2 regions of the Pseudomonas sp. VEM90 genome follow, and region 2 is predicted to be linked to the other one. Evidence: predicted binding sites of a transcription regulator. Region 2 holds the regulator's gene; the other holds the start of a gene.
The links. Region 2 encodes FliA, which starts transcription of late flagellar genes. Its sites were predicted from a motif close to CTAAAGTTTNNNNNNNNNNNGCCGNTAA; they were not measured.
Positions count from the first base shown of each region.

Region 1: the regulator FliA is predicted to act here: its motif matches at 2,028-2,055, upstream of motA (flagellar motor stator protein MotA).

Region 1 covers NZ_JBTRAR010000022.1:56,864-60,058, reverse strand. Annotated here, with positions in the region: gene ACYCCG_RS20010 (rhodanese-like domain-containing protein) at 1-409, opposite strand, end outside; gene ACYCCG_RS20005 (HDOD domain-containing protein) at 454-1,989, opposite strand; gene motA (flagellar motor stator protein MotA) at 2,120-2,971, shown strand; gene motB (flagellar motor protein MotB) at 2,975-3,195, shown strand, end outside.
Region 2 covers NZ_JBTRAR010000008.1:41,714-44,908, reverse strand. Annotated here, with positions in the region: gene ACYCCG_RS10010 (protein phosphatase CheZ) at 1-416, opposite strand, end outside; gene ACYCCG_RS10005 (chemotaxis response regulator CheY) at 439-813, opposite strand; gene fliA (RNA polymerase sigma factor FliA) at 921-1,661, opposite strand; gene fleN (flagellar synthesis regulator FleN) at 1,658-2,491, opposite strand; gene flhF (flagellar biosynthesis protein FlhF) at 2,585-3,195, opposite strand, start outside.

The DNA.
Region 1 (3,195 bases), on a different contig from region 2:
CCGGGGCGTTGCCACTGGCCGGCACTTGGGTGGACAGCTTGTCTGCCGGCCAGGCCTGTATACCGCCATTGAGGTAGTGGTAGCGCTTGTGGCCGATGACATCGAGCAGCCAGATGAAGCGCCCGGCCCAGCCACCGCCTTCATCGTCGTACACCACATACACGGCGTCGGCGCGGTGGCCTAGTTCGCTGAACAGTTTCTCGAGCTCGCCCAGGGCCGGTAGCAGGCCGGGCGCCGGGGGCTGGCCGAGCTGGGTGCGCTTGCCTTCGACAAAGCGCGCGCCGGGGATATGCCCGCTGACATAGCGGTTGGCGCTGCTCAGGTCGACCAGGATCAGTTGCGGCGAATCCAGGCGTGGCAGCAGGTCTGCAGCTTCGATCACCAGGGGCAGGCCGGAAAAGTCGGTCATCCACGGTCTCCAGTGTGGAAAGAGGGGCGATTGTAGCGCAAGGCTCAACCCTTGCGGTTGGTAAACACCGACAAGGCCCGCTCGATGCATTGCGCGGTCTTGCCGAAGGCTTGCACGCTGATATCGGCCATCGGCCGGCAGCCCTGGTCGGCGACCAGCAGCATCAGCACCTGGTCGTTCGCAGCCAGCGAGCGAAGTAGAACATGCTCGCTGCGAAACAAAGCGCGCAGCGGGGCAGGCATCAGCGCCGAGAACTGGCTGTGGTTTTCCGGTGTGATGCGCAGCTGCCCGGCCTGACTCAGCAGCTTTTGCAGCAGCTTGTTCTGTGATACCTGCAGGGCCAGGGCCCCAGCCTCCTTGGGCAGACCGGCAATTTGCTGCACGCGCAGGTAGTCGCTGGCCTTGTCCAGGCTAAGCAGCATGATGCGTTGCATGCCGCAGGCCAGCAGGGCTTCCTGGGCCTGGGTGGCCAGGTGCACGGCGTTGGTGAACGGGCTGGGTTGGGCCAGCAGGTGCTGGCACAGCGTGCGCCAGCGCGCCAGGTCGTCGCTGCTGGGTGGAGGCGGGGCCAGCATGTCCGGGTGAGGGCGGCGTTGGTGCCACGGCCAGATCAAAGCCTCGGCCGGGTGGAACAGGGCATGCCGGGCGTGGCGGCGGGCGCTGGCAGCCGCCTGCTGGTGCACTTGCTGCTGCACGTCTTCCAGCGTGGTTTGCAGGTACAGCGCGGTCAGCAGTTGCCAGCGCAGCAGGTGCGGGTTGTCCCAGCCGACCTGTGCCGCCAGGGCCAGGTTGTTGGCCAGCAGTACGGTATTGGCCGGCTGGTTGAACCAACGTCGCAAGCCGGGCTCGGCATCCAGGCGGTGCTGTTGGCTGAGCAGGTCTTCGTCGCGGGCGATGCTCAGCACCTGGGCCAGTTGCTCGCGCTCTTCCAGCAGCAGGCGATAGCCCTGGGTGACCCACTGGGGCAGGCGCCAATACTCGGCCATGGTCTGGCACAGCGCCATGATGCGCACGCCGAACAGTTCTTCCTCGACGTGGGCGGCGTCTTCACCTTTGTGAATAACCCGCAGTTCCCAGGTGTCGAGCAGCTTGGGGTAAGCCAGTGCCAGTGGCCAGAGTGGCGACAGGAACAGCAGGCTGCCCCAGTGAATCTCTTGCCACAGCCGTGCCAGGCGGCTGGCGAACAGGCCGCTGGCCTGCTGTGCCGCATGCTGGCTGATCATCTGGAACTGGCACAGTACCGGCGGAATCTCCTCCACGGGCAGTGCCGGCAGGCGTTTGAGAAGCTGCTCGCTGCGCTCCAGGCCCAGGCGGTTGAGTGCGACTTCCAGGCTTTCGGCGGGCTCGGCGAGGCTGGCATTGGTGGGGTGATTGGCTTCGCGCATCACTGACAGCACCAGTGCCGGGCTATCCTGCATCAGTTCGGCGATATCGCGCAGCGAGCGGCGGTTATCGTGGATGGCGGCCATGACCCGGTCGTAGCTGTGCTTCGGCACGGGGATGCGAACACTCTCGAGCAGCTTTACCCAGGCCTCTAGCGTACGCGGGGCCTGAGTGGGCACCTTGGTTTCAATTGGCATTTTGACATCAGTCCGAACTGGCTTTTCGCATTGAGTGGCTATAGTCTGGCGCAGTTCTGCCGATAAGTAGAAGAAGAGTTTTAAAGCTCCCGTCTCTTCCCCTGACCACGACAGCAAGTGCTTTGAACCTATGGCTAAAATTATCGGCATCATCGTCGTATTCGCGAGCGTGCTCGGCGGCTACGTACTCTCCCACGGCAAGATCGCAGCGCTGATCCAGCCGTTCGAAGTACTGATCATCGGCGGTGCGGCCTTCGGTGCATTCCTGCAGGCCAACCCTGGCCACATGACCATGCATGTCATCAAGAAGTCGATAAAGATGTTCGGCTCGCGCTTCAGCCATGCCTTCTACCTGGAGGTGCTGGGCCTTGTATACGAAATCCTCAACAAGAGCCGTCGCGAAGGCATGATGGCCATCGAGGCCGACATCGAGGACGCCGCTGCCAGCCCGATCTTCGCCAAGTACCCGACGGTACTGGCCGATGAGCGCATGACTGCGTTCGTCTGCGACTACCTGCGCATCATGTCCACCGGCAACATGGCCCCACACGAGCTCGAGGGCCTGTTCGACATGGAACTGCTGAGCATGAAAGAAGAGCTGGAGCACCCGTCCCACGCGGTGACCGGCATCGCCGACGGTATGCCCGGCTTCGGTATCGTTGCGGCGGTACTGGGTATCGTGGTGACCATGGCCTCGCTGGGCGATGGCGACCAGGCGGCCATCGGCATGCACGTAGGTGCGGCGCTGGTGGGTACCTTCTTCGGTATTCTGGCGGCTTACGGTTTCTTCGGTCCTTTGGCCAAGTGCCTGGAGCACGATGCCAAGGAAGAACTGAACCTCTACGAATCGATCAAGGCTTCGCTGGTGGCCTCGGCGTCGGGCATGCCACCTTCGCTGGCGGTCGAGTTCGGGCGCAAGGTGCTGTACCCCAAGCACCGCCCAAGCTTCGCCGAACTGGAACAAGCGGTTCGCGGTCGCTGAGTCATGGAGAACAATCAGCCCATCATCGTCAAGCGCGTCAAGCGCTTTGGCGGCGGCCACCATGGTGGCGCCTGGAAAATCGCCTTTGCCGACTTCGCCACGGCGATGATGGCGTTCTTCCTGGTGCTGTGGCTGTTGTCCACGGCCACGCCTGAGCAGAAGATCGCCATTGCCGGCTACTTCCAGGACCCAATCGGTTTCTCCGAGAGTGGCACGCCTTATGT
Region 2 (3,195 bases):
GGCGCAGCCACTTCGCGGCGCATGAAGCGCTGCCAGTCGGTGCTCAGGGCCTTGGCCTCGCTGGCCAGCTCATTGAGCACTGGTGTGCTTTCCTCGACCAGGTCCATGGTGCGGTTGGCCGCGCCTTCGGTGAGCTTGACCACGTAAGACAGGCGCTCGGTGGCGTCGGTGATCTGCGACACCTCTTCTGCCTGCGGCATGGTGGGGTCGATCTGGAAACTGACGATGGCGCTGTGCAACTCGCGAGTCAGCTTGCCGACTTCCTGATACAGGCCGCGGTCGCGGGTCTGGTTCAACTCGTGAATCAGTTGCACCGCCTCGCCGAAACGGCCCCGCTCCAGGCTTTCGACCAACTCCTGGGCATGCTTCTTCAGGGTCGATTCGAACTCGCCCAAAGACGTTTGTGATGAATCCATGACGCGCCCCCCGTAACGTGACTCAGCCGTTGACGCGTTCGAAGATCTTCTCGATCTTCTCTTTGAGCACCTGAGCGGTGAACGGCTTGACCACATAACCATTGACGCCGGCTTGGGCCGCTTCAATGATCTGGTCGCGCTTGGCTTCAGCGGTCACCATCAACACCGGCATGCTTTTCAGCTTGTCGCTGGCACGCACTTTACGCAGCAGGTCGATGCCGGACATGCCCGGCATGTTCCAGTCGGTCACCAGGAAGTCGTAGTGACCGTTTTCCAGCATTGGCAACGCCGTGGTGCCGTCATCGGCTTCATCGGTGTTGGTGAAACCCAGGTCACGCAACAGGTTCTTGATGATCCGCCGCATCGTCGAAAAGTCGTCAACGATGAGGATTTTCATGTTCTTGTCCAATTAGACCTCCAAGCAGTCTCAAACGCGCTCGGCCTACCGAGCACGCACTCATTCAATTCGGTACAACGTGGAAAACGACTGCAACGACAGCGGGCTCAACGCGCCCGCCATTCCCCCAGGCGGCTGCGCAGGCGCGCGGCACACTGACTGTGCAACTGGCTGACCCGCGACTCGCTGACCCCCAGCACCTCACCGATCTCCTTGAGGTTCAGCTCTTCGTCGTAGTACAGCGCCAGCACCAGACGCTCACGCTCCGGCAGGTTGGCGATAGCCTCGGTCAGGGCAGCCTGGAAGCGCTCCTCCTCCAGCCCGCGCGCAGGTTCGACCTGGCCACTGGCGCCATCCTCATGCAGCCCTTCGTGCTCGCCATCCTGCAACAGGTCGTCGAAGCTGAACAGGCGGCTGCCCAGGGTATCGTTCAAGATCCCGTAGTAATCATCGAGACTCAATTGGAGTTCGGCAGCAACTTCATGATCTTTAGCGTCACGGCCTGTTCTGGCTTCTACTGCACGCATGGCATCACTGACCATACGAGTGTTGCGGTGCACCGAACGCGGTGCCCAGTCACCTTTGCGCACTTCGTCCAGCATGGCGCCGCGGATGCGGATACCCGCGTAAGTCTCAAAGCTGGCGCCCTTGCTGGCGTCGTATTTGTTGGCCACTTCCAGCAGGCCGATCATGCCGGCCTGGATCAGGTCCTCGACCTGTACGTTGGCCGGCAAGCGGGCCAACAGGTGGTAGGCGATGCGCTTGACCAGCGGGGCGTAGCGTTCGATCAGCTCGTACTGGGCATCCTTCGCCGCCCGGCTGTACATCTTGAAACCGCTGGCGTTCATAGTACGGGTCCCGCGCTGGTGGGTTGCACCAAGCGCTCGACAAAGAACTCCAGATGACCGCGCGGGTTGGCCGGCAGCGGCCAGCTGTCGACCTTCTGCGCAATCGCCTTGAAGGCCAGTGCACACTTGGAGCGGGGGAAGGCTTCGTAGACGGCACGCTGCTTCTGCACCGCCTTGCGCACGCATTCGTCGTAAGGCACGGCACCCACGTACTGCAGGGCAACGTCAAGGAAGCGATCGGTGACCTTGGTCAGCTTGGCAAACAGGTTACGCCCTTCCTGCGGGCTCTGCGCCATGTTGGCCAAGACACGGAAACGGTTCATGCCGTAGTCGCGGTTGAGCAGCTTGATCAACGCGTAGGCATCGGTAATCGAGGTAGGTTCATCACACACCACCAACAGCACTTCCTGGGCGGCACGAACGAAGCTGACCACCGAGTCACCAATACCCGCAGCAGTATCGATCACCAACACATCGAGGTTGTCACCGATTTCGCTGAACGCCTGGATCAGCCCGGCGTGCTGGGCCGGGGCCAGGTGCACCATGCTCTGGGTGCCCGAGGCTGCCGGCACGATGCGCACACCACCAGGGCCCTGCAGCATCACGTCACGCAGCTCGCAACGCCCTTCGATGACATCGGCGAGGGTACGTTTGGGGGCAAGGCCCAGCAACACGTCGACATTGGCCAGGCCCAGGTCGGCGTCCAGTAACATGACCCTGCGGCCAAGCTCGGCCAGCGCCAGGGACAAGTTCACTGAAACGTTAGTCTTGCCGACGCCACCTTTGCCACCGGTCACGGCGATCACCTGTACGGGATGCATGCTACCCATGTCTGTTCTTTACCTTGTCTCGCTGGGACTCAGGCCACACGTAGGGCAATTCTGCGTGCCCCTTGGCATAGCGACTTTGCACACGCTTCATGGTCAACCCGCTCGCCGTGGGTTGTGATAGAGATCAGCGAACATGTCGGCCATGGCCTCTTCGCTGGGCTCGTCCTGCTGCTGCACATTCACGGCCCGCGTGACCAACTGGTGGCCCCGCGGCAGGTGCAGGTCGTCAGGAATGCGTGGGCCATCGGTAAGATAGGCCACTGGCAGTTCATGACTGATGGCAAGGCTCAACACATCGCCAAGGCTTGCCGTTTCATCGAGCTTGGTCAGGATGCAACCGGCCAGGCCACAGCGCTTGTAGCTGTGGTAGGCGGCGGTCAGCACCTGCTTCTGGCTGGTGGTGGCCAGCACCAGGTAGTTCTTCGCGGCAATGCCACGCCCGGCCAGGGTTTCCAGTTGCATGCGCAGCGCAGGGTCGCTGGCCTGCAGGCCGGCAGTATCGATCAGCACCACGCGCTTGCGCAGCAGCGGCTCCAGCGCTGCTGCCAGCGACTGGCCCGGGTCGACGTAAGTCACCGGCACGTTGAGGATGCGGCCCAGGGTCTTGAGCTGCTCCTGGGCGCCGATACGGAAGCTGTCCATGCTCACCAGCGCCAGGTTCTGCGCGCCGTACTTGAGCACGTAGCGCGCGGCCAGCTTGGCCA